Regions from separate parts of the Aeromonas bestiarum genome, predicted to be linked through region 1. Evidence: predicted binding sites of a transcription regulator. Region 1 holds the regulator's gene; each other region holds the start of a gene.
What was found. Region 1 encodes sigma-54, which starts transcription at its own class of promoters, with help from an activator protein. Its sites were predicted from a motif close to TGGCACNGTTTTNGCTT; they were not measured.
Positions count from the first base shown of each region.

Region 2: a site for sigma-54 is predicted at 5,762-5,778, ahead of flgA (flagellar basal body P-ring formation chaperone FlgA). Genes of this name have one in related genera too.
Region 3: a site for sigma-54 is predicted at 2,805-2,821, ahead of fliE (flagellar hook-basal body complex protein FliE). Genes of this name have one in related genera too.

Region 1 is NZ_CP064746.1:4,290,973-4,299,097, forward strand. Features, by position in the region: gene rapZ (RNase adapter RapZ) at 1-683, opposite strand, end outside; gene ptsN (PTS IIA-like nitrogen regulatory protein PtsN) at 726-1,172, opposite strand; gene hpf (ribosome hibernation promoting factor) at 1,175-1,462, opposite strand; gene IU367_RS19925 (RNA polymerase factor sigma-54) at 1,484-2,923, opposite strand; gene lptB (LPS export ABC transporter ATP-binding protein) at 2,989-3,714, opposite strand; gene lptA (lipopolysaccharide transport periplasmic protein LptA) at 3,718-4,245, opposite strand; gene lptC (LPS export ABC transporter periplasmic protein LptC) at 4,232-4,792, opposite strand; gene kdsC (3-deoxy-manno-octulosonate-8-phosphatase KdsC) at 4,789-5,343, opposite strand; gene IU367_RS19950 (KpsF/GutQ family sugar-phosphate isomerase) at 5,343-6,338, opposite strand; gene mlaF (phospholipid ABC transporter ATP-binding protein MlaF) at 6,546-7,346, shown strand; gene mlaE (lipid asymmetry maintenance ABC transporter permease subunit MlaE) at 7,346-8,125, shown strand.
Region 2 is NZ_CP064746.1:1,533,928-1,542,052, forward strand. Features, by position in the region: gene rsuA (16S rRNA pseudouridine(516) synthase RsuA) at 1-608, shown strand, start outside; gene IU367_RS07300 (DMT family transporter) at 747-1,646, opposite strand; gene IU367_RS07305 (peptide ABC transporter substrate-binding protein) at 1,887-3,524, shown strand; gene yfcE (phosphodiesterase) at 3,535-4,077, shown strand; gene IU367_RS07315 (flagella synthesis protein FlgN) at 4,150-4,566, opposite strand; gene flgM (flagellar biosynthesis anti-sigma factor FlgM) at 4,563-4,883, opposite strand; gene flgA (flagellar basal body P-ring formation chaperone FlgA) at 4,971-5,576, opposite strand; gene IU367_RS07330 (chemotaxis protein CheV) at 5,799-6,710, shown strand; gene IU367_RS07335 (CheR family methyltransferase) at 6,729-7,553, shown strand; gene flgB (flagellar basal body rod protein FlgB) at 7,616-8,014, shown strand; gene flgC (flagellar basal body rod protein FlgC) at 8,014-8,125, shown strand, end outside.
Region 3 is NZ_CP064746.1:3,281,910-3,290,034, reverse strand. Features, by position in the region: gene arsA (arsenical pump-driving ATPase) at 1-36, shown strand, start outside; gene arsB (ACR3 family arsenite efflux transporter) at 171-1,235, shown strand; gene arsC (glutaredoxin-dependent arsenate reductase) at 1,285-1,713, shown strand; gene befA (beta cell expansion factor BefA) at 1,891-2,670, shown strand; gene fliE (flagellar hook-basal body complex protein FliE) at 2,861-3,178, shown strand; gene fliF (flagellar basal-body MS-ring/collar protein FliF) at 3,237-4,949, shown strand; gene fliG (flagellar motor switch protein FliG) at 4,942-6,003, shown strand; gene fliH (flagellar assembly protein FliH) at 6,072-6,860, shown strand; gene fliI (flagellar protein export ATPase FliI) at 6,932-8,125, shown strand, end outside.

The sequences.
Region 1 (8,125 bases):
AGCATGTTCTCAATCTGCAGGATGAACTGCATCACGTCCGGCTGGCTGGAGAGGTAGCGGGCCACAGGCTCGTCCTTGCCGGTAAAGGGCTTGAGTTCGGGGATCCAGTGCGGATTGGGCAGGAAGCGGGCATCGAACACGAAGTCGGCGTCCTTGGGGATGCCGTACTTGAAGCCGAACGACTCGAACACCAGCACCAGCTCATTCTCTTTCTTGCCGAGCACCCGGGTCTTGATGAGCTCGCTCAGGTCGTGAATGCTGAGGTTGGTGGTGTCGATGCGCAGGTCGGCGGTCGAGGAGAGCGGTGCCAGCAGGTGGGTCTCCTCCCGGATCGCCTCATCCAGCGACAGCTGTTTGCGCGACAGAGGATGCAACCGGCGACTCTCGCCGTAACGCTTGAGCAGGGTGGAGTTTTCCGCATCGAAGAAGAAGCTGGAAAATTCGACCCGGCCCTCGTTGCGCACCTGGGCCAGCAGGGTCTCCAGCTTGTCCGGGCTCACCGGCAGGTTGCGCACGTCTATGCTGACCGCCAGCTTGTCATACTGGCTCTCGACCGAGACGATCAGCTGGGGCAGCAGGTTGACCGGCAGGTTATCCACGCAGTAATAACCGAGATCCTCCAGCACACGCAGGGCAACTGTCTTGCCCGAGCCGGAGCGCCCACTTACCACTATTAATTGCATCTTGTTCCCTCACCGCTTGGAGTCATGACGGGGGCCTGCATATCAGGCCGAGGTCATGATCTGATAGAGATCTTCATCGCTGGTTGCCTGGCGCAACTGGCGGCAAACCGCCTTGTCACCCAGTTTGGATGCCATCAGGGAAAGGGTCTTGAGGTGCTGCTTGCACTCGCTTTCCGGCACCAGCAGGGCAAAGAGCAGGTCAACCGGTTGATTGTCGATGGAGTCGAAGGGGATAGGCTCTGCGAAGGTCATCAGGATGGCGGTCGGCGGAAACTCGTCACCGATCCGGCCGTGGGGAATGGCGATACCGGCACCGATACCGGTACTGCCCATCTTTTCTCGGGCCAGCAGGCACTCGAATAACGCCTGACGAGAGGTCCCCAGGCGCTCAGCGGCTAATTCACTGATGATCTCAAGGGCGCGTTTCTTGCTGGTACAAGGGACCGCACTTTTGGTGCAGTCCCGACTCAGTATGTGTTCAAGTTGCATAGTTATTTTTGATTTAACTTATCTTTGTGCTTGATGATCTGCCGATCCAGCTTGTCCAGCAGGGTATCAATCGCAGCATACATGTCGGCATGCTGTGAATTGGCGAACACCTCGCCACCGCTGACATGCAGCTTGGCTTCGGCGATCTGGTTCAGTTTTTCTACGCTCAACACCACATGAACATTGTTGATGTGGTCAAAGTGACGCTCGAGTTTGGCAAATTTGTTGTTCACATAATCACGCAGAGCTTCGGTGATCTCGACATGGTGTCCGGTCAGGTTAATTTGCATAACGTCTTCCTTTTGTTTTGCCTAAACCAGGCGTTTGCGCTGATTGGATGGCGGGATCAACAAGGATTCACGGTACTTTGCGATCGTGCGTCTCGCCACCATAATACCCTGTTCGGCCAGCAAATCCGCGATCTTGCTATCACTTAGCGGCTTGGCGGGATTCTCTGCCGTCACCAGCTTCTTGATCAGCGCGCGAATTGCGGTCGATGAGCACTCTCCTCCTCCTTCGGTATTCACATGACTGGAGAAAAAAAACTTCAGTTCGAAGATGCCGCGGGGCGTATGCATGTATTTCTGGGTCGTTACCCGGGAGATAGTTGACTCATGCATCTCTACCGCTTCGGCGATGTCGTTGAGCACCATGGGCTTCATGGCCTCTTCACCATACTCGAAAAAGCCCTGTTGCTGCTCGACAATGCAGCTGGCCACCTTGAGCAGGGTGTCATTGCGACTCTCCAGGCTCTTGATGAACCACTTCGCCTCTTGCAGATGGGAACGGATGAACTGGGTGTCCTGGCTGGTGCGCGCCTGGCGTGCCATGGCGGCATAGGTCTCGTTGACCCGGATGCGCGGCGCGGAATCGGGATTGAGCTCGACCACCCATTTGGTACCCTTCTTGACCACGGTCACATCCGGGATCACGTACTGGGAGTCGCTCTGTATGATGCCATTGCCCGGTCTGGGCTCCAGCTGCTGGATGAGATCCAGTACCTCCTTGAGGTCGCTCTCCTTGAGCCGGGTCTTGCGCGCCAGGGTGCGATAATCGCGATTGCCGAGCAAGTCCATGTGCTCGTTGATCACCTCTCTGGCCTCGGTGAGCCAGGGCAGTTCGGGGGCGTATTGACCGAGCTGGATCAACAGGCATTCCTGTACCGAACGGGCGGCGATGCCGACCGGATCGAAATGCTGCACTCGCTTGAGCACGGCCTCGACCTCGTCGAGTTCCACCTCGACATCCTCGCTGCTCACCGCCGCCTGTATATCTTCGAGGGAGACGGTCAGATAACCGGAGTCGTCGATGGCATCTATGATGGCGAGGGCTATGGCGGCATCCAGATCGCTGAACGGCGTGAGTCGCATCTGCCACAGCAGATAGTCCTGCAGATTCTCGGTGGTTTCGCCCTGATAGACGCTGTCTTCCCCATCGTGGATGGGGCCTGCGCTCTGGGCCGTGCCGGCCGAGTAGACATCCTCCCAGGTGGTATCCACCGGCAACTCGTCCGGCATCTGATCCTGGGCCATGGCATCGCTGGAGTCGAGCTGACTGGCGTCGACCGGCTCTTCCGGGCTGGTCTCCTGCACCTCATTCTCCTCTTGCTCCAGCAAGGGGTTGTTATCGAGCGCTTGCTGAATTTCCTGCTGGAGTTCCAGGGTGGAGAGCTGGAGCAGACGAATCGCTTGTTGTAATTGCGGCGTCATGGTCAGGGACTGACCGAGACGCAACTGTAATGTCGGCTTCATCTACGTCGGGATATCCTTATGTTCAGCGAGGCAGTCGTCACAGGAAATGAAGAGATGCCCCCTTACTATAGACTGAATTGATCGCCCAAATAGACGCGCTTGACCTGTTCATCGGCCAGTATCTCGGCCGGCGCACCTTCGGCAATCATCTTGCCGTGGCTGACGATATAAGCCTTCTCGCATACGTCCAGAGTCTCTCTGACGTTGTGGTCGGTGATCAAGACGCCCAGGCCTCTATCTTTCAGATGCTGGATGATCTTCTTGATGTCTATCACAGAAATGGGGTCGACCCCGGCAAACGGCTCATCCAGCAGGATAAAACGCGGCTCGGCCGCCAGCGCGCGGGCGATCTCGACCCGGCGTCGCTCCCCCCCGGACAGACTCTGACCCAGGTTGTCGCGAATGTGGGTGATATTGAACTCTTCCAGCAGCTGTTCGACCTTGTCTTCCCGCTCTTCGCGGCTCAGCCCCTTGCGGGTCTGCATGACCCCCATCAGGTTGTCGAACACCGACAGGCGGCGGAAAATGGAGGCCTCCTGCGGCAGATAGCCGATGCCGTTGCGGGCTCGGATATGCATGGGCTGCAGGCTGATGTCCTGATCGTCTATGGTGATGAGACCGGCATCGCTCTGCACCAGTCCCACTATCATGTAGAAGGAGGTGGTCTTGCCGGCGCCATTCGGACCTAACAATCCGACGATCTGGCCGGTACCTACTTCCAGGCTCACATCGCTGACCACCATGCGGCGCTTGTAACTTTTTTGCAGGCCGACTGCTTTCAACACTGCCATGGCTTATTTTCCCTGCTTCTTCTGATCGGCGGGCTTGTCGAAGTTCTCTACCTGATCCGGCAGGAACACCGTCTTGACGCGCTGGGTCGGGCCCTTGCTCTCGGCGATCATCTTCTGTTTGACGATGTCGTAACGGATCAGATCGCCGTTGACCTGGCTGTCTTCCTGCTTGAGCTGGCCATTGCCGGTGATGGTCACCAGCCGGTTCTTCAGCTCGTAGCGGATGCTGTTGCCGTGGGCATTGACCGGCTTGCCGTTGTCCAGGATCTGGAAGAAGGTGGCGGGATTGCCATAGGCCGTCATCACCTCGGCCCCTTTCTCGCCGGAGCGGATCACCACTACCTTGTCGGCCTTAATCTTGATGGTGCCCTGAGTGATGATGACATCGTCACTGAAGGTGATGCGGTTGTCCTGCATCTCGGCCACCTGTTTGACCGCATCCACGTAGACCTTCTCGGCAAAGTCGGACTCTTTGGCGCTCACGGTGCCGCACAGCAGCAGGGCCGCGAGGGCCAGATTAACGTTTTTCATTGAAATAGATGGCATGACCCTGGTCCAGTAATTCAAAATATTTGCGTTCCAGATGACCCTTCAGGCCAACGCCCTCGGTCTGGAAATCCTTACCCACTATGCTGACTTGCTGATTGCTTCTCACGTTCTGGGTCACCAGATCCAGCTCCATATAGGGGGTATCCAGCGTGGAGATGAAGGAGGCGGGCAGCAGGCCGTCCAGATGTACCTTGTCCCGCAGGATCACGTTGTCATCCGTGTTGAGCACGCCGGTATCGGCCGTGACTTTCCACTCGGCCTCGCCCTGCTTGTCGAACATGTAGACTACCGGCTTGTTGAAGGTGGCCTGTTCGAGGAGCTGGTAATACTCCGCATACTCGGACTCCAGCCGCTCGGTGCGCCGCCCATCTGCGTCAAAGCGGGTGGTGACCAGATTCTTGGCGGTGAAGTCCGGCTGATAGTTCTCGACCTTGGCGGTCGGCTCCGCCACCAGCTCTATGTCGCCGAGCTGCCAGGCGGCCAGCGCCACCAGAAAAAGCAGGGCGAACAGCAGCGTCTGTCTGCTCATACCGAGGCCTCTGGCTGATAGTCACCCAGCCCTTGTGCCTGCAGTATCAGGTCGCACACCTCGCGTACAGCACCCAGCCCACCGGCCAGTCGGGTCACCATGTCGGCCCGGGCCAGCACCAGTGGGTGAGCATCGGCCACGGCGATGCCAAGGCCACAGGCCTGCATCACCGGCAGATCTATGGTGTCATCACCCATGTAGGCGGCCTGCTCCGGCGTCAGTCCCAGCTTGGCCAGCAGTGCCTCGAAGTGGGGCAGCTTCTGATCCGCCCCCTGCACCAGATGCTGCACACCCAGGCTCTTCATCCGGTCGCTGACGATGCGGGAATTGCGCCCCGTGATGATGGCGATCTCGATCCCGGCGTTGAGCAAGGCGCGCATGCCGGCGCCGTCGCGGGTACAGAAGGTCTTCAGCTCTTCGCCATCATTGCCCATATAGATGAGGCCGTTGGAGAGGACTCCATCCACATCGCACACCAGCAGGCGGATCTGCGCCGCCCTGTCATACTGGCTGCGCGTCACCGGACCGTAGAGGGTCGGTACGTTTTGCATCAAATTACTCCGGCTTTCAGCAGGTCGTGCATGTTGAAGGCACCGAGCGGGCGCTTGTCCTCATCCACTACCAGTAATCCGTTGATCTTTCTGGTTTCCATCAATTTGACAGCTTCTGCCGCCATCATCTCGGGTCCTACGGTAACACAGTTGGCCGTCATCACCTTGGCGATCGGGGTGTGATGGATATCCACCTGCAGATCCAGGATGCGGCGCAAGTCACCATCGGTAAAGAGCCCGGCCAGCCGGCCATCGGCGTCGACGACAGCCGTCATCCCCAGCCCCTTGCGACTCACTTCCAGCAGCGCCTGGCTGATGGTGGCATCTATCCCCACCCGGGGCAACAGCTCGCCGCTGTGCATCAGGTCACCGACCCGCAGCAGCAACCGCTTGCCCAGCGACCCGCCAGGGTGAGAAAGGGCGAAGTCATCGGCGGTGAAACCGCGGGCTTCCAGCAGGGCAACCGCCAAGGCGTCCCCCATCACCAGAGTGGCCGTGGTGCTGGAGGTGGGCGCCAGCCCGAGCGGGCACGCCTCCTTCTCGACCCGTACGCACAGGTGCACGTTCGCTTCCTTGGCCATGGTGGAGGCGGGATTGCCCGTCATGCAGATCAACTGGATGCCACGGCGTTTGAGCACCGGCAGCAGGGCCAGGATCTCGTCACTCTCGCCCGAGTTGGAGATGGCGATGATGAGATCGCCGCTGGAGATCATCCCCAGATCCCCGTGACTGGCTTCGCCAGGGTGCAGGAAGAAGGCGGGGGTGCCGGTGCTGGCCAGGGTGGCAGCAATCTTGCTCCCGACATGACCTGACTTGCCCATGCCGGTGACCACGATTTTGCCACTGCAGCGCAGCACCAGGTTGCATGCCTGATCGAAGGCATCATTCAGGTACTGATAGAGTCCATCAATCGCTTGTTTTTCAATGTCCAGCACGGTACGGGCGCTGCGACGAAAATCGAACAGTTCAGACACTTTTTCAGGCTTTACAGACATAAAGGCACAGCTCCGGGCCGAAATTTGCTGCGGGATTATAAAAAAGTCTGTCGAGATAAGCGAATCGGATACTTCTCGGTCCTAAAAGAGAGACAATTGGTTACACAAAACTGTCGCGCTTTTGGGCTGGCGGGCTGTTCAATAGTTGTTCCTTGCTGTTGCTTAGACCTAGACTAGCCCATAAAATTCGCTCTTCATTTACACCGGATGGACAATTGTTTGAACAATGACCTGATCACCATCTCCGACCTGACCTTCAGTCACGGAGATCGGCTGTTATACGACGGGATCAACCTGACCATTCCCCGTGGCAAGGTCACTGCGGTCATGGGCCCCAGCGGCATAGGCAAGACCACCTTGCTGCGGCTGATCGGTGGCCAGCTCAAGCCTGAGTCCGGTCATATCCTGTTTGACGGGGAAGATATCCCCACCCTCTCCCGCTCTCGCCTGTACGAGGTGCGCAAGCGGATGAGCATGCTGTTCCAGAGCGGCGCCCTGTTTACCGGCATGACGGTCTACGACAATGTGGCCTTCCCGCTGCGGGAGCACTCAGGCCTGCCGGAGGAGCTGATCCACACCATCGTCATGATGAAGTTGCAGGCGGTCGGTCTGCGTGGCGCAGCGAAGCTGATGCCGTCCGAACTCTCCGGCGGCATGGCCCGCCGCGCGGCGCTGGCCAGATCCATAGCGCTGGATCCGGACCTCATCATGTATGACGAGCCGTTCGTCGGCCAGGATCCCATCACAATGGCGGTGCTGGTCAAGCTGATCAAGGAGCTGAACGGTGCCCTCGGCATCACCTCCGTCATAGTCACCCACGACGTGAAAGAGGTGCTGAGCATAGCCGACTACGCCTATATCATCGCCAACCGCAAGGTGGTGGCACACGGCACGCCGGATCAGCTGCGCGAGGAGCACAATCCCGAAGTCGAGCAGTTCCTCAAAGGATTGCCCGACGGTCCTGTTCCGTTCCATTTTCCGGCAGGCGACCTGCTACAGGATCTGTGATGTTGATAAGCCAAGTAAGCAAGCTGGGCCGGGTCGGAGTGCGTTTCATCAGCTCCATCGGCCGAGCCACCATAATGCTGTTTCATGCGCTGGCGGGCAAACCCGAGCCACGCAAGCACTTCCCCCTGCTGCTTCAGCAGCTGTATGTGGTGGGCGTACAATCCGTTGCCATCATACTGGTGTCCGGCCTCTTCATCGGCATGGTGCTCTCGTTGCAGGGTTACAACGTATTGAAGGACTTCGGCGCCGAACAGAGCCTGGGCCCACTGGTTTCCCTCTCACTGTTGCGGGAACTGGGTCCGGTCGTGACGGCGCTGCTGTTTGCCGGCCGTGCCGGTTCGGCCCTCACCGCAGAGATCGGCCTGATGAAGGCCACAGAACAGCTCTCCAGCCTGGAGATGATGGCGGTAGACCCGCTGCGCCGGGTAGTGGCTCCCCGCTTCTGGGCCGGGGTCATCAGCATGCCGCTGCTGGCTTTCATGTTCAGCCTGATCGGCATCTTCGGCGGCAAGCTGGTCGGTGTGGACTGGCTGGGGGTGGACGAAGGGGGCTTCTGGTCCGCCATGCAGGCCTCAGTCGACTGGCAGGATGACATCATGCAAGGGGCGATCAAGAGTGTGATCTTCGCACTGGTTGTCACCTGGATTGCGCTCTTTAACGGTTATGATGCCAAGCCGACCTCGGCCGGGATCAGTCAGGCCACGACCCGTACCGTGGTCCACTCCTCCCTGGCCGTGCTCGGCCTGGATTTTATACTCACCGCAGTCATGTTTGGATAA
Region 2 (8,125 bases), 2.0 Mb from region 1:
TGGACGGCATAGTGGTCAAACAACCCGCTTTTCACATCAACGAGCAGAGCCAGGTCGAATTTGACGGCGTCACGCTGACGCTGGATCAGCGCAATCGCTACTTCATGCTGCACAAACCGGAAGGGTACGTCTGCTCCAACGAAGACCCGGATCACCCGACCGTCTTCTTCCTGATGGACGAGCCCGCCATGGGCAAGCTGCACGTGGTTGGCCGACTGGATCTCGACACCACGGGTCTGGTGCTGGTCACCGACGATGGCAAATGGTCCCACCGCATCACCTCGCCGCGCCATGAGTGTGCCAAGACCTATCACGTCTGGCTGGCCGACCCCGTGCACCAGGATGCCATCTCCTTGTTTGCCGATGGTGTCTTCCTGCGCAACGAATCCGAGAAGACCCGCCCCGCCCAGCTGGAAATTCTGGGTGAGTGTGAGGCCCGCCTCACCATCCATGAAGGCAAGTATCATCAGGTGAAGCGGATGTTTGCCTCCATCGGCAACAAGGTGGTGGGACTGCATCGGGAGCAGATCGGTACACTGGTGCTGGATGACGCGCTGGCACCGGGCGAATACCGCGAGCTGACGGCCGAGGAAATCGCCCAGTTCTAGTCATCCGACCCGGCCATCAAGAGTCGATTACGGCGCCATGGGGTTAATCGAACCCACGGGCAGAACTTGGTCGCAGGCTCGATTGGCTAAGCCTATTCGGACGAGCGTGTCCAACCCCAGCGTTGACGTCGGGCCGTCTTACCCGGCTCCCAGCACCATGGTCGTCCCCAGGGTGGCCAGCAGGGCGCCGGCCCAGGCCGCCAGCGAAGGGCGCTGACCCGAGTGCCACCACAGCAGGGGCAGCAGAATGACAGGGGTGGTGGAGGAGAGGATCGCCACCATGCCGACGTCTCCCTGACGCAAGGCAACCAGGATCAGCGTCATCCCCATGGCCATCGCCAGGAAGCCGTTGATGCCAATCATCCCCAACACCTGACGGTTGATGGGGTTGTGCGGCAGTGACAGCGGCACCCGCAGCGCCCGCAAGGTGCAGTGGGCCAACAGGGCGCTGCCCATGCGGATGCCGGAGGCGCTCACCGCATCCACGCTGCCGCTCATCATTACGGGCTTGGCGATGATGGCGCCCAGGCTCTGGCAGAAGGCGGCCGTCAGACCCAGACCTATGCCGATGGCGAGATGCCCGCGCACCTGTTCCCACTCGTTGTGCTGATTGCCGCCACGCCGGCCGAACAAAATGGCGAGCATGACGCCGGCAAACACCAGCAAGGCCCCCACCAGTCGCCAGCCACCGAGCTGCTCGCCAAACAACCAGAGGCCGAGCAGGGCGGAGAAGAGGGCATGGCAGGAGAACAGCAGGCCGCTGCGCCTGGGGCCCAGCCGGTTCATGCAGGCAAACAGGGCGGTATCGCCGACGAAGATGCCGATAAGGCCCGACAATGCCAGCAGGGGCAGGGCGCTCTCGGTGAGAGATTGCCAGCCGCCGGTGGCGAGGCTGACGGAGCCCAGCATCAGGCTGACCAGAAACATGCGCCAGCGACTGTAGGCAAACGCCCCCAGGTGACGGGCCGGTTTGACGGAGATCAGGGCCGCCACTGCCCACAAACTGGCCGCCGCCAGCGCCAGCCACTCATACCCCATAACAACTCCTGAAAATGTAGCTAAATCGAAAGACGCATCAGGCCGTTACCGGCGACAGCCATTCGCACTTCATAAAAAACTACAGAAAAAAATAGCCCGAAAGACTCCATCTCTTGAGCAAGCCCGATACAATACGGGGCGTCTTCGGGGATAACAAGCGCAGCATCATGCATTCGTATTCAGGCGCGCTGCCGGCCTTCCCCCTTCTTGAAATAAAGTGAATTGAACGAGGTTTATGTCATGGTTTTGTGCCCCGCTTCCCGGCCAGCCCGTCGCTGGCTCTCTCCCTTGCTGCTGGGTCTGTTGATGGCCCCTTCATTGCAGGCCACCACTGTGTCCCAGGAACCCGCGTTGTCGGACCGCCAGACCCTGGTCAAGGGCAACGGCGCCGAGCCGGAATCCCTCGACCCGGCCCAGATCCGCTCCGGTTTTCCGGGCGAGGTCGTGCTGGTGGACTTGTTCGAGGGGCTGGTGAGCGAAGATGGCCAGGGCAAGATAGTGCCGGCCCAGGCCCAGCGCTGGGAGACCAGTGAAGATGGGCTGGTGTGGCGCTTCTTCCTGCGCCCGCAGCTCAAGTGGTCCAACGGCGAGCCGCTCGGCGCGCAGGACTTTGTCTATGCCTGGCGGCGACTGCTGGATCCGGCGCAGGGCTCACCTTCCGCCGGGCTGCTGCTGGCGACCGGCATCAACAATGCCCAGTCCATCTACGCAGGGGCGCTGGATCTCAATACCCTGGGGGTGGAGGCCGAGAGCGAGCAGATCCTGAAAGTGACCCTGGAGCGGCCTGTGCCTTATTTCCTGCAGCTGATAAGCCAGCGTCCCTTCGTGCCGGTCAACGAGAAGGCCATCAACCAGTTTGGCAAGCAGTGGACCCAGCCGGGCAAGCTGGTCAGCAATGGCGCCTACAAGCTGGTGAACTGGGTACCCAACGAGCGCATCGAGGCGGAGCGCAACGTCCAGTATTGGGACGATGCCCATACCCGGATCCAGCGGGTCACCTATCTGCCGCTTGCCTCCCAGCACGCCGAGCGGCTGCGTTACGAGGCGGGGGAGATCCAGCTCACCAACAAGGTGGCGCTGGAGTATTACCAGAAGACCAAGGAGGCGACCCCCGAGCGGATCTGGGGCCTGCCGCTGCTCGGCACCTATCTCTATACCTTCAACCTGCGTCGCCCCGAGCTGCAGGATGTGCGGGTGCGCCAGGCGCTGGCCATGACCATAGACCGACATTTGCTGACCGAGAAGGTCAGCGGCCAGGGCGAACAAGCCGCCTGGTCACTGCTGCCCACCATGCCTGGCTATGAGGCGCTGAGTTCGCCGCTGGCCTTGCAGGATCAGCCGACCCGGCTGGCCAGAGCGAGCGCCCTGCTGGCACAGGCAGGTTACAACAGCGCGCATCCCCTCAAGCTGACACTGACCTACAACACCTCGGAGAATCACAAGAAGCTGGCACTGGCGGTGGCGGCCATGTGGAAGCCGCTGGGAGTGGAGGTAGCGCTCAACAACATGGAGTGGAACGCCTATCAGGTGGCCAAAGACAGCGGGGATTTCATGCTGGCCCGCTCCTTCCTGTTCGGGGATTACGTGGAGCCCTCGTCCATGCTCAACAGCTTCCGTTGCCAGGATCCCCAGAACGAGAGCGGCTACTGCAATCCGGCCTTTGACGGTCTGTTGCAACAGGCCTCGGAGACCCTGGATGGTAACGTCAGGACCGGGCTCTACCGTCAGGCCGAGCAGTTGCTGATGGACGAGATGCCCGCCATTCCCGTCTATCACTACAACCAGATGCGGTTGGTGGATCCCACCCTGCGTGGCCTGCCCGTTCAGAATCTCAAGGGGGCGATCGCCACCAAGGATCTCTATTTCAGCCAGCCGTGAGGAGCGTGTGATGAAGATTGCTATTATTTCGGACCTGCACGGCAGCCTGAGTGCCCTGGAGCAGGTACTTGACCAGCTTGCCGCCTGGCAGCCGGATCACTACCTGTTGCTTGGCGACGTGCTCAACCACGGCCCGCGCAACCCGGTCCCGCCGGGTTATGCCCCTGCCGCCGTGGCCGAGCGGCTCAATCAGCTGGCGCCGCACATCATGGCGGTGCGTGGCAATTGCGACTCGGAAGTGGATCAGATGCTGCTGGATTTTCCCATGATGGCCCCCTACAACCAGTTGCTGGTGGATGGCCGGCGCTGGTTTGTCAGCCATGGTCATCTCTATCGCCCGGAAGCGGTGCCACTGCCGGCAGGCAGTCTGTTCATCAGCGGCCATACCCATATGCCCGTGTTGCAGCGGGAAGGGGAGCTGGTGCTGATGAATCCGGGATCCATCTGTTTTCCACGGGGAGAGCTGGCGGCAACCTATGGCCGCTATGAAGACAGGGTATTGAGCATCCATGCCTGTGCAGATAGCGAGGCCTTGCTGCGTCTGACCTTGTAAGGTGTGACGAAGGCGCGGATCAGGGATGACAGTGAGGAAAAACTGGAAGCGGAAAGAGAAAGAATAGAGAGCTCAGGCCTTGATGCCGAATGAGCGGGTACCGGAGCGGGTATTGCCCTTGGCGTCATAGGTCAAGGAGTTGCGATCGCGCAGCTTGCTGAGGAAGCTTGCCAGGCGGCGGTTGGAGACGATGCTGAGCTCGAGCAGGCGACCATTGAGATCATTTTGTTCCTGGCAGGCATCGAGCTTTTCACGCAGAAGATGCATCTGCTCGGGAAAGGCATTCAGCTGTTGTTGCAGCTCGGGCAACTGGGCCAGGGTCTGATCCAGCACTTCAATATCGGCAAGCAGTTTCTGCTTGCGCTCTGCCAGCTCAGGCAGCGCCAGTGCCTGGTGCTGCCTGAGCAGGTTGAATTCCTCCTCCAGCAAACCTTGCATCTGGGAGAGGTATTCGTCTTGGGTATGCAGCAGCGAAGGTAAATCCATCATCCCAGCAGCTTGTCCAGATTGGATTCAAAGCTGAACATCTTCTTGGCCACAGCCTCGCTGTTGACCTGATATTCACCATTGGCCACGGCTTTCTTCAAGCTCTCGACCCGGCTTTCATTACCGGTAGAGGCTGAGTTGAGGTTTTTCTGCATCTGTTGCAATTGCTGCGCCTCATTGGTCAAGGAGACGGAGTCGGTCTTGACGGTCGCCGCACGGTTGTCGGGGGACGAGGTCGCTGGTTTGGTATTGGCACCCTGGCTGCTACCGGTGTTTTGCAACCGATTGTTCGCTAGGTTGTTGATATTGTTGATACCCATAGTGTTTACCTTCGTCTGCTTTGCTGTTCGCTTACCTGTTTATCGGTGACGGTCGTCAGAACTTTAGAAAAAAGTAACCTAAAACATTCAGAAGGTGACCACCACGGCGCCGACTGCGCTGACTTTTCCCTGCACCGTTTTTCCTGAACGAATATTGACGAGTCTGATCATGTCTCCGAAGCTGCCATCTTGCAAGGCTCGGGCCATGGTTTTGATTTGCATGCTGCTATTTTCTGCACTGAGTGTGACCTGATCGCCTTTGCACACCACGCAGACCTGGGTGAGCCGTATGGGCTGACCCGGTTTGAGCTCCCGCTTGCTGCGCACGCCTATGAGGGGAGCCGGGTCGCTGAGATAGTCACCACGGATCAGCGTCTGATCCTGATAGGCCAGCGTCAGCATGCCTTCGCTGAGAATGTCGCCCTTGGCCACCGGCGCCGAAACGGTCACATAGGGCTTCTGTATGCTGACCCGAACCGGCAGATAGAGATCCCAGGGTTTATCCTCCTCGCATTTGAGGTAGACGGTAGTGTTGCGACGCACCTCCATCCTGGCGGGGAAACTGATGGTGAGATGCTCTTCGCAGCGGGTCAGGGGCAGGCGTTCCTCGATGGAGGCGGCTTGTACCTGTGCCTGGGCATCGAGCGGAATATCGAGCTGGCCGAGCACAAACTCCTGTGCCATTTCTTGCAGATAGCTGGTCACCTCGGATGCCGTGGCGTGAGAAATGCCGCAAAACAGCAGTAAGGTGAGGAAAAGTCTACTAATCATTTTCGCTCGCAGGCCGATAAGTTGTTCACGCATATCACCATATTTAACTATGCTTGCTTCAGAATTCGTTTGTAGTGACATCGATAGTCTGACGCAAGCCAACACGCATGCATGATTAGTGCCAAGCGTTTTTAGGGAGTGTTTATGGCCAGTATTCTGGACTCGGTCAACCAACGTACCCAGCTGGTGGGACAAAACCGGTTGGAGTTATTGTTGTTTCGTCTCAATGGACGTCAAAGATTTGGCATCAACGTATTCAAAGTGCGTGAAGTGTTGCAATGTCCCCCCTTGACCGTCATGCCCAAGCTGAACTCCTGCATTCGCGGGGTTGCCCATATCCGCGGCCAGACCATCTCGGTGATCGATCTCAGCATGGCGATGGGCAAGCGTCCTATCGAGGACCTGACCAAGTGCTTCATCATCATCTCCGAGTACAACCGTTCCATCCAGGGCTTCTTGGTGCATTCGGTCGAGCGCATCATCAACATGAACTGGGAATCCATTCTGCCCCCTCCCAAAGGGGCTGGTCGCATCAACTACATGACGGCGGTCACCGAGGTGGATGGCGAGCTGGTGGAGATCCTGGACGTTGAACGCATCCTCAACGAGATTTCGCCGGTATCGACCGAGGTTAGCAAAGAGCTGGTGGAAGCCAGCGTGGATCACCCGACCCTGGGACGTCCCGTGCTGGTGGCGGATGACTCTTCGGTGGCTCGCAAGCAGGTACAACGGGCCCTCGAGGCTATCGGCGTGCAGTGCGTGCTGGCCAAGGATGGGCGTGAGGCGCTCAACATGTTGCTGGAGATGGCCAAGAATGGCCCCATCAAGGATCAGATTGCCCTGGTGATCTCGGACATCGAGATGCCGGAAATGGACGGTTATACTTTTACCGCCGAGATCCGCAACAATCCCAATCTCAAGGACTTACATGTTATTCTGCACACATCCCTCAGTGGGGTGTTTAATCAGGCCATGGTGCAGAAAGTCGGTGCGAACAATTTCATTGCCAAATTCCAGCCGGATGAATTGGCCAAGGCCGTACAAGGCGCACTCTAATCAAGAAGAACAAACTGCATGAAGACACTTTCGGACGACTTATACAAACAATTCAGCAACTTTCTGGCAGTACAGAGCGGGATCGTGCTGGGTGACAACAAACAGTATCTGGTCAAGAGTCGGCTTTCGCCCTTGATGACTCAGTTTGGTATTGAGAGTCTGTCTGATCTGGTTACGCGAGCGATGAGTGTGCGTGAGCGCGACCTGAAAATGGCAGTGGTTGATGCCATGACCACCAACGAAACCCTGTGGTTTCGGGATACCTATCCATTCCAGTTGCTGACGGACAAGATCTTTCCTGAACTTGGCAAGAGCGGTCGTCCGATCAAGATATGGTCGGCAGCCTCCTCGTCCGGCCAGGAACCCTATTCCATCGCCATGACGGCGCTGGAGCAGCAGGTCAAGAAGCCAGGCACCTTGCCCGGTGGCGTGCAGATCGTGGGCACGGACATTTCCAGCACCATGCTCAACCAGTGCAAGGAAGGGGTGTACGACAGTCTGGCGCTGGCCCGCGGCCTGTCGCCGGAGCGCAAGAAGCTGTTCTTCGAAGCGTATGGCGACAACAAGATGCGGGTGGTGGAGCGTGTCAGAAAATTGACCACTTTCCGGCCACTGAACCTGCTGGAGAGCTACAGCCTGCTCGGCAAGTTCGACATCATCTTCTGCCGCAACGTACTCATCTATTTTGCGCCGGAAGTGAAGTCCAAGATCCTCAACCAGTTCGCAGCCAGTCTCAATCCCGGCGGTTATCTGATGCTGGGGGCTTCCGAGTCACTGGCCGGTCTGACCGACAGGTTCGAAATGGTCCGCTGCAATCCCGGTATCGTCTACAAAGTCAAATAATCCCCGCCTAAATCCCCTTTGGCACACCTCTTGCTAATAATTTATCAAGCAGGAGGTGTGCTATGGCAATTTCATTCGACAAGGCATTTGGTATTCATCAATACGCGCTGAGCGTTCGCTCCAAGCGTGCAGAGGTGTTGTCCAGCAACATTGCCAACGCGGATACCCCGGGTTTCAAAGCCAGGGATATCAACTTCTCACAGGCACTGGAAGAGGCCCAGCATCAGCAGGGGTTCGGTCTGGCGACGACCAGTGAGAAGCACTTTGCCTTGCAGTCGGATGCCCCTGGCCTGACGCAGTACCGCAATCCTCTGCAGCCCGACACCGGTGATGGCAACACGGTAGACGTGCAGCAGGAGCGCAGCGAGTTCTTGCGCAACAGCCTTGAGTACCAGACCTCCCTCGAATTTATGAATAGCAAGATCAGTGGCCTGCTGAAGGCGCTGAAAGGAGAACAGTAATGAGTTTGTTCAAGGTCTTTGACATTGCAGGCTCGGCCATGAGTGCACAGTCTGTTCGACTCAACACGGTGGCCAGCAACATGGCCAACGCCGACAGCGTCAGTTCCAGTG
Region 3 (8,125 bases), 1.0 Mb from region 1:
CCGGACGCCCTGCGCCGCCTCTGTCAGCACCATTGAATCGCTGGCCCGGTGCGTTGCCAGGGCGGCTTGAATATGCCGTCAACTTGTTATGAACCCTTTTTTTGAACCTTGTTTTGAACCTTGTTTTGAACAAATAGAAGATGCGGGATTGCGCCGCATCGGGAGCTTTTATGTCTGCAATCTGTGATGCCAAGGCAGCCCCTGCCATCGGCTTTTTTGAACGTTATCTCACCGCCTGGGTGCTGCTCTGCATTCTGGTGGGCATTGGTCTGGGGCAGGGATTGCCGGATCTGTTCAAGGCGATCGGCGCCATGGAGGTGGCCAAGGTCAACCTGCCGGTGGGGCTGCTCATCTGGGTGATGATCATCCCCATGCTGCTCAAGATCGACTTTGGGGCCCTGCATCAGGTGAAGGGCCATATGAAGGGGATAGGCGTGACCCTCTTGATCAACTGGCTGGTCAAGCCCTTCTCCATGGCCTTTCTCGGCTGGCTCTTCATCCGCGTGCTGTTTGCCGACTGGCTGCCGGCGGATCAACTGGACAGCTACGTGGCGGGCCTGATCCTGCTGGCGGCGGCGCCCTGCACCGCCATGGTGTTTGTCTGGAGTCGCCTCACCAACGGCGATCCCTACTTCACCCTGTCGCAGGTGGCGGTGAACGACCTCATCATGGTGTTTGCCTTCGCCCCGCTGGTGGCGCTGCTGCTCGGGGTCTCCAGCATAGTGGTGCCCTGGGATACCCTGCTCACCTCTGTGGTGCTCTATATCGTCATCCCTGTGGTCATCGCCCAGTTGCTGCGCAAGGCGCTGCTGAAAAAGGGGCAGGCCAGTTTCGATGGTGTCATGGCCCGTATCCAGCCCTGGTCGGTGGCGGCCCTGTTGCTCACCCTGGTGCTGCTGTTCGCCTTTCAGGGCAACGCCATCATGGAGCAGCCGCTGGTCATCGCCCTGCTGGCGGTGCCGATCCTGATCCAGGTGCTGTTCAACTCGGGACTCGCCTACTGGCTCAACCGCAAGGTGGGGGAGAAGCACTCGGTGGCCGGCCCCTCTGCCCTGATAGGGGCATCGAATTTCTTCGAGCTGGCGGTGGCCGCCGCCATCAGCCTGTTCGGCTTTCACTCCGGCGCGGCGCTCGCCACTGTCGTCGGCGTGTTGATCGAGGTGCCTGTCATGCTGCTGGTGGTGCGAGTGGTCAACGCCAGCAAACCCTGGTACGAGGCGGGCCTGCGCCGCTAACCCTTTTTATCCAATGTTTTTATTCACTTAAGCCATGAGAGACACGCAAATGAGTGCAATCACCATCTATCACAACCCGGAATGTGGTACCTCCCGCAACACACTGGCGCTTATTCGCAACAGCGGCGTCGAGCCCACCGTGATCCACTATCTGGAGACGCCGCCTTCCCGCGACCAGCTGGTGGCGCTGATCGCCGCCATGGGGATGCCGGTGCGCGAGCTGCTGCGCAAGAACGTGCCCCCCTACGAGGCGCTCGGGCTGGCGGAAGGTAGCTTCAGCGATGAGGCGCTTATCGATGCCATGCTGGCCCATCCGATCCTTATCAACCGCCCCATAGTCGTCACGCCCCTTGGCACCAGGCTGTGCCGCCCGTCGGAGCTGGTGCTCGATATTTTGCCCGATCAGCAAAAAGGGGCCTTCGCCAAGGAGGATGGCGAGCAGGTGGTGGATGCGAGCGGCAAGCGCCTCAAGTCATAAGCGCAGACATGAGCAATGATCACGAGGGCGCCAGGCGCCCTCGTGCACAGACGCTCGGGTGTCGATGGCGGCCAGGGGCTGCGTCATTGCTTGACCGCGCCGTGAGCATAGCCCGATCCGGCGTCGTCCAAATCTGCTACTGTGACCATCGACTCATCACAGAAGGTGGAGAACAGCATGAAGATTCGATTCCTGGTGATTGCAACGACGCTGGCACTGGCGTCGACCCCCGGCCTGGCCGATTGGGCGAAGCTGAAGGCGGCCGCGACCGACCTGGGGAGTGCTGTGAGTGACACCAGCAAGGAGGCGTGGCGGAGCGTCACCGACTTCTCCAAGGCGACCTGGGCGTCCGTCTCACAGTGGGGCTCGGAGGCGTTCAACACCGCCGGGGTCTGGACCGACAAGAGCATGGCGACCGGCAAGGAGTGGCTGGTGGTGGCCGACAAGAAACTCGACGAGATGCTCGAGCCCAAGACGGCCGAGGAGGCGCGACTCGCCCTCGATACCATGGCCGATACCGCGCTGGTGCGACTGTTCAACCAGCAACCTTCCGCCAAGTTGTTGTTTGACAAGGCTTATGGCTATGCGGTGTTCGACTCGCGCAAGTTTTCCCTGATGCTGCACACCAATCAGGGCGCCGGGGTGGCGGTCAATCGCACCAGCGGCAAGCACACCTACATGAAGATGTTCGGCGCCGGGCTCGCGGCCGGGCTCGGCGGCAAGTTCTACCAGCAGGTGATCCTGTTTGAAGACAAGGCCAGGTTCGACGCCTTCGTGACCCAGGGCTGGGAGGCCACCTCGGAGGTGGGAGCCGTGGCGGGCAAGGAGAGCGCCGAGCTCAGAGCCAAATACAACGGCGGCATGGCCATCTACCAGATCGGCGAGAAGGGCTTGCTGCTCGATGCCAACATCTCGGGATCCAAATACTGGGTGGACGAGGATCTGACCAAAAAGTAGGATGCCGCTCATCCCCCGAACATGGCCCGCATTATGCGGGCCATGTTTGTTGTGCTCCGCCTTGCTGAAATCTTGCCCTCACACCGGCTGCCTTGCGTTCGTTTCATGCCCCTCATCACTCGCCTCGAGCGCATTGGCACTCTAATTGCTTATTCGCTGTCAGCGTCAATGATTTGTCTGGGGATGAAATATGGAAATTAGTGCAAGCAGCCTGATGCAAGAGATGCAGGCACTCAAGGTGGAATCCGGGGCGACACCGCTGGCTCAGCCCGGTCGTCAGGTCACGTCCGACTTTGGTCAGTTGCTGCAGCAGGCCCTCGGCAACGTCAACGAGTTGCAAGGGGCCGCCAACGATCTGCGTACTCGCTTCGACATGGGTGACAAGTCTATCGACCTGTCCGAGGTGATGATCGCTGGCCAGAAATCCTCCATCGCCTTCGAGGCGACTGTGCAGGTGCGTAACAAGATGGTCGATGCCTACAAGACCATCATGAACATGCCGGTATAAGGATCGTAAATCGTGGTGACTGAGCATCATGAACATGTCAGTAATAAGGACATAAATCGTGGCTACTGACCAAAACGGCGAACTGCTGATGAACGATGAGGGCTCCGCCGCTCTCGATGAGAATGAGCAGAAGAGCTCCGCACTCGGCTTCCTGTCCAACACGGATGTGCTGCGGCAAATCACCCTGATCCTGGGGCTGGCCATCTGTCTGGCGATCGCCGTTTTCATCCTGCTGTGGGGCAAGGAGCCGGACATGCGTCCGCTGGGTACCTACAATACCCAGGAGCTGGTGTCGACCCTCGATTATCTGGATCAGCAGAAGATCCCCTATGAGGTGGATGGCAAGAGCGTGCTGGTCAGCGCCGAAAAATATGCCGATATCCGCCTGCGCCTGACCCGTGCCGGTCTCGCCACCAATACCGATGCCAGCAACGATGGCGAGTCCATCTTGCTCAAGGATTCCAGCTTCGGCGTCAGCCAGCGCATGGAGACGGAGCGCCTCAAGCTGAGCCGTGAGCGTCAGCTGGCGAGTGCCATCGAGCAGTTCCAGAACGTGGCCAAGGCCCAGGTGCTGCTGGCCATTCCGAAAGACAACGTGTTTGCCCGCAACGAGCGCAAACCCAGCGCGACCGTGGTGCTGAACCTCAAGGGCAACGCCCTCGGCCAGGGGGAAGTGGACTCCATCGTCGACATGGTCGCCTCCGCCGTGCACGGCCTGGAGCCGACCCGCGTCACTGTGACCGATCAGAACGGCCGCCTGCTCAACTCGGGTTCCCAGGATCCCGTCTCTGCCCAGACTCGCAAGGAGTTTGCGATGCAGCAGAAGCAGGAGGTGGAGTACAAACAAAAAATTGACGCCATCCTGATCCCCGTGCTCGGCGCCGACAATTATACGGCGGAGGTCGATCTCTCCCTCGACTTCTCCCAGCAGGAACAGACCCGCAAGACCTACAACCCGGACTTGCCGGCCGTGCGCTCCGAGATGACCCTGGAAGAAAACAGCGCCAATGGCAGCAGCGGCGGTGTACCCGGCGCCCTCTCCAACCAGCCGCCCGCCGCCTCCAATATTCCCCAGCAAGCGACCGGCCCCAATGCCGATGCCAGCGCCGCTGCCTCCGGCCGCTCCCGCAAGGAGGCGACCCGCAACTTCGAACTGGATACCACAGTCAGCCATATCCGGCGTCAGATGGGCGGCATTCGCCGCATGACGGTCTCGGTCGCGGTGGATTACAAATCAATCACCGCCGCCGACGGCAAGGTGACCCGCGAGGCGCGCACCCAGCCAGAGCTCGATACCCTGCGCCGTTTGCTGAGCGGCGGGCTTGGCTTTGACGTGACCCGCGGTGATACTCTGGAAGTGGTCGCCATCCCGTTCAACCGGCCAGAGCTTGAGAACGTGGCCGAAGCGCCCATCTACGAGCAGCCCTGGTTCTGGCGCGCGGTGCGCATCGCCGCCTCGGTGCTGGTCATCATAGTGTTGATCGTGACAGTGGTGCGCCCCATGCTCAAACGCCTGCTCTACCCGGATGCACGTCCGGAAGGGGATCTGGATATGGACAACAGCATAGTGCTGGGTGGGGATGACGAGCTCAGTCTGCTGGCGGCTCAGGCCGATTCCGAGCCTGTGTTCGGGGTACGTGACGGCCATCTGAAACTGCCGGATCTGCACCGTGACGAGGACTTGCTCAAGGCGGTGCGTGCGCTGGTGGCGAACGAACCGGATCTGGCCGCACAGGTCATTAAAGAATGGGTAACGAACAAAGATGCCTGAAGAAAGTAAGACCCAAGTCACCGGCAATGACATTACCGACAGCCAGCGCCAGATCCTGGACCAGATGAGCGGGATGGAGATGGCGGCTGTGCTGATGCTGAGCCTCAACGAAGAGGATGCCGCCCAGATCTTCCGTCACCTCGAGCCCAAGCAGGTGCAGCGGCTCGGCATGTCCATGGCCTCCATGTCGGATTTCAGTCACGACCGGGTGGCGGCGGTGCACCGTCAATTCATCGACGACATCCAGAAGTACACCAACATCGGTATCGGCAGTGAAGACTTCGTGCGCAAGGCGCTGGTGGCGGCCCTTGGCGAAGACAAGGCCAGCAACCTGGTGGATCAGATCATCCTGGGTTCCGGTGCCCGTGGCCTCGATTCCCTCAAGTGGATGGATGCCCGCCAGGTCGCCAGCATCATCCAGAACGAACACCCGCAGATCCAGACCATAGTGCTCTCCTATCTGGAGCCGGAGCAGTCCGCCGAGATCCTGAGCCAGTTCCCGGAGCAGGTGCGCCTGGATCTGGTGATGCGGATCGCCAACCTGGAAGAGGTGCAACCGGCGGCGTTGCAAGAGTTGAACGACATCATGGAGAAACAGTTCGCCGGTGCGGCGGGTGCCCAGGCAGCCAAGATGGGCGGCCTGAAGGCGGCGGCCAACATCATGAACTACCTGGATACCAACATCGAAGGCCAGCTGATGGACTCCATCCGCGAGTCGGACGAAGAGATGAGCCAGCAGATCCAGGACTTGATGTTCGTGTTCGAAAACCTCATCGATGTGGACGATCGCGGCATCCAGACCATGCTGCGGGAAGTGCCGGGAGATCTGCTGCAACGGGCCCTCAAGGGCTCGGACGACCAGATGCGCGAGAAGGTATTCAAGAACATGTCCAAGCGGGCCGCCGAGATGCTGGCGGACGATCTGGAGGCCATGGGGCCGATCCGGGTCTCCGAAGTGGAAGCCGCCCAGAAAGAGATCCTCTCCATCGCCCGCCGTCTGGCGGATGCCGGCGAGATCATGCTGGGTGCCGGTGGCGGCGAGGAGTTCCTCTAAACCATGGACCATCAATTCTACCGTTTCGCCGGGCCGCAGCTGGCGGTGGCGAGGAGCGCCTCTAAAGCATGAACAACAAGCTGCGTGGCTATGTGCGTCCCGACGGGGACGACGCCCGGGTCGAGGCCTGGGGCTGGCCCGAGATGGAGGTCGAATCCGAGGTCGAGACCAATGCCCTCGGACTGACGCCGGACTGGTATCGGCAGGAGGAAGAGGCGCCGGTCGAGGAGCCGGCAGAGGAGCCGACCCCCAGCATCACGGCAGAAGAGCTGGAAGCCATCCGTCAGGCCGCCTGGGACGAGGGCATGGCCGAAGGCCAGGCCGCCGGTTTTGCCAAGGGGCTGGAGGAGGGCAAGCTGGAAGGCCTGCAACAGGGCCATGCCGCCGGGCTGGAGCAGGGCAAGGAGGAGGGACTGGCCATGGGCCGCGAACTGGTGGATCAGCAACTGGCCCACTGGCAGTCACTGGTCGATCGTCTTGCCACCCCCCTCAACGAGCTGGATCAGGCGGTGGAGCAGCAACTCATCGCTCTGGTGCTGCAGCTGACCCGCGCCCTCATACGGCACGAGGCAGAGACGTCTCCCCGCATCCTGCTGGAAGCCCTCAAACAGGGGCTGGCCTTGCTGCCTGCCGCCGAGCAGGGGGTCACCCTGATGCTGCATCCCGATGACATCACCCGGGTCGAGCAGGCGTTCGGGGTGGAAGAGTGCGCCAAGCGTCACTGGCGGCTGCAAAGCGATCCCACCCTCTCCCCCGGCGACTTGCAGCTGGCGACCGAACTCTCCAGCATCGACCTGACGCTGGCGGGACGCATCGACCAGCTGCTGCGCAACTTCTTGCGAGACAATCACGAATAACCGGCGGCGGGCCGGCGCAAGCCGGCCCGCCGCAGGCATGACCCATCTCAATATCGCTTTCAGGAGGCCAGATGAGCGGCTCGTTACTCACTCGGTTGCAAGGGTATCGGGTGCGCGATATCGCCCCCAAGCCGCCCGTCGCCGGCAAGTTGACCCGGGTGGTGGGCCTCACGCTGGAAGCCATCGGCTGCCGCGCCGCCATCGGTGCCCTCTGTCGCATCGATACCCAGGACGGCATGCTGGAGGCCGAAGTAGTGGGTTTCTCCGGCGATCGCCTGTTCCTGATGCCGAGCGAGCAGCTCAAGGGGGTCATCCCGGGTGCCCGTGTGGTGCCCATCACCGAAGAGCACGGCATTCCGGTCGGCATGAACCTGCTGGGCCGGGTCATAGACGGCATAGGCCAGCCGCTGGACGGGCTTGGCCCCATTCTCTCCTCCCAGACGGTGCAGTTTGCCCAGCACCGCATCAATCCGCTCTCCCGCCGACCCATCCATCAACCGATGGACGTGGGCGTGCGCGCCATCAATGCCGTGCTGACTGTGGGTCAGGGCCAGCGGATGGGGCTGTTTGCCGGTTCCGGTGTCGGCAAGTCTGTGCTGCTCGGCATGATGACCCGTGGCTCGGTGGCGGACGTGGTGGTGGTGGGCCTCATCGGTGAGCGGGGCCGGGAAGTGAAAGAGTTTATCGAAGACATTCTGGGGGAGGAGGGGCGTGCCCGCTCCGTGGTGGTGGCGGCCCCGGCCGATGCCTCGCCCCTGATGCGCCTCAAGGGGTGCGAGACGGCGCTCGCCATCGCCGAATATTTTCGCGATCAGGGGCTCAACGTGCTGCTGCTGATGGATTCGCTGACCCGTTACGCCCAGGCCCAGCGTGAAATCGCGCTGGCGGTGGGCGAGCCGCCGGCGACTAAGGGGTATCCGCCCTCGGTATTTGCCAAATTACCGGCGCTGGTGGAGCGGGCCGGCAACGGCAGCGACGGCCAGGGCTCCATCACCGCCTTCTTCACCGTGCTGACCGAGGGGGATGACCTGCAGGATCCCATCGCCGATGCGGCGCGGGCCATCCTCGACGGCCACATAGTGTTGTCGCGCGAGCTGGCCGATGCGGGTCACTACCCGGCCATCGACATCGAAAAATCCATCAGCCGGGTCATGCCCATGGTCACGTCGTCCCAGCACATGGAGCTGGCGCGGACTCTCAAGCAGTTCTATTCCCTCTATCAGCAGAACCGGGATCTCATCACCATAGGCGCTTACAGCCAGGGT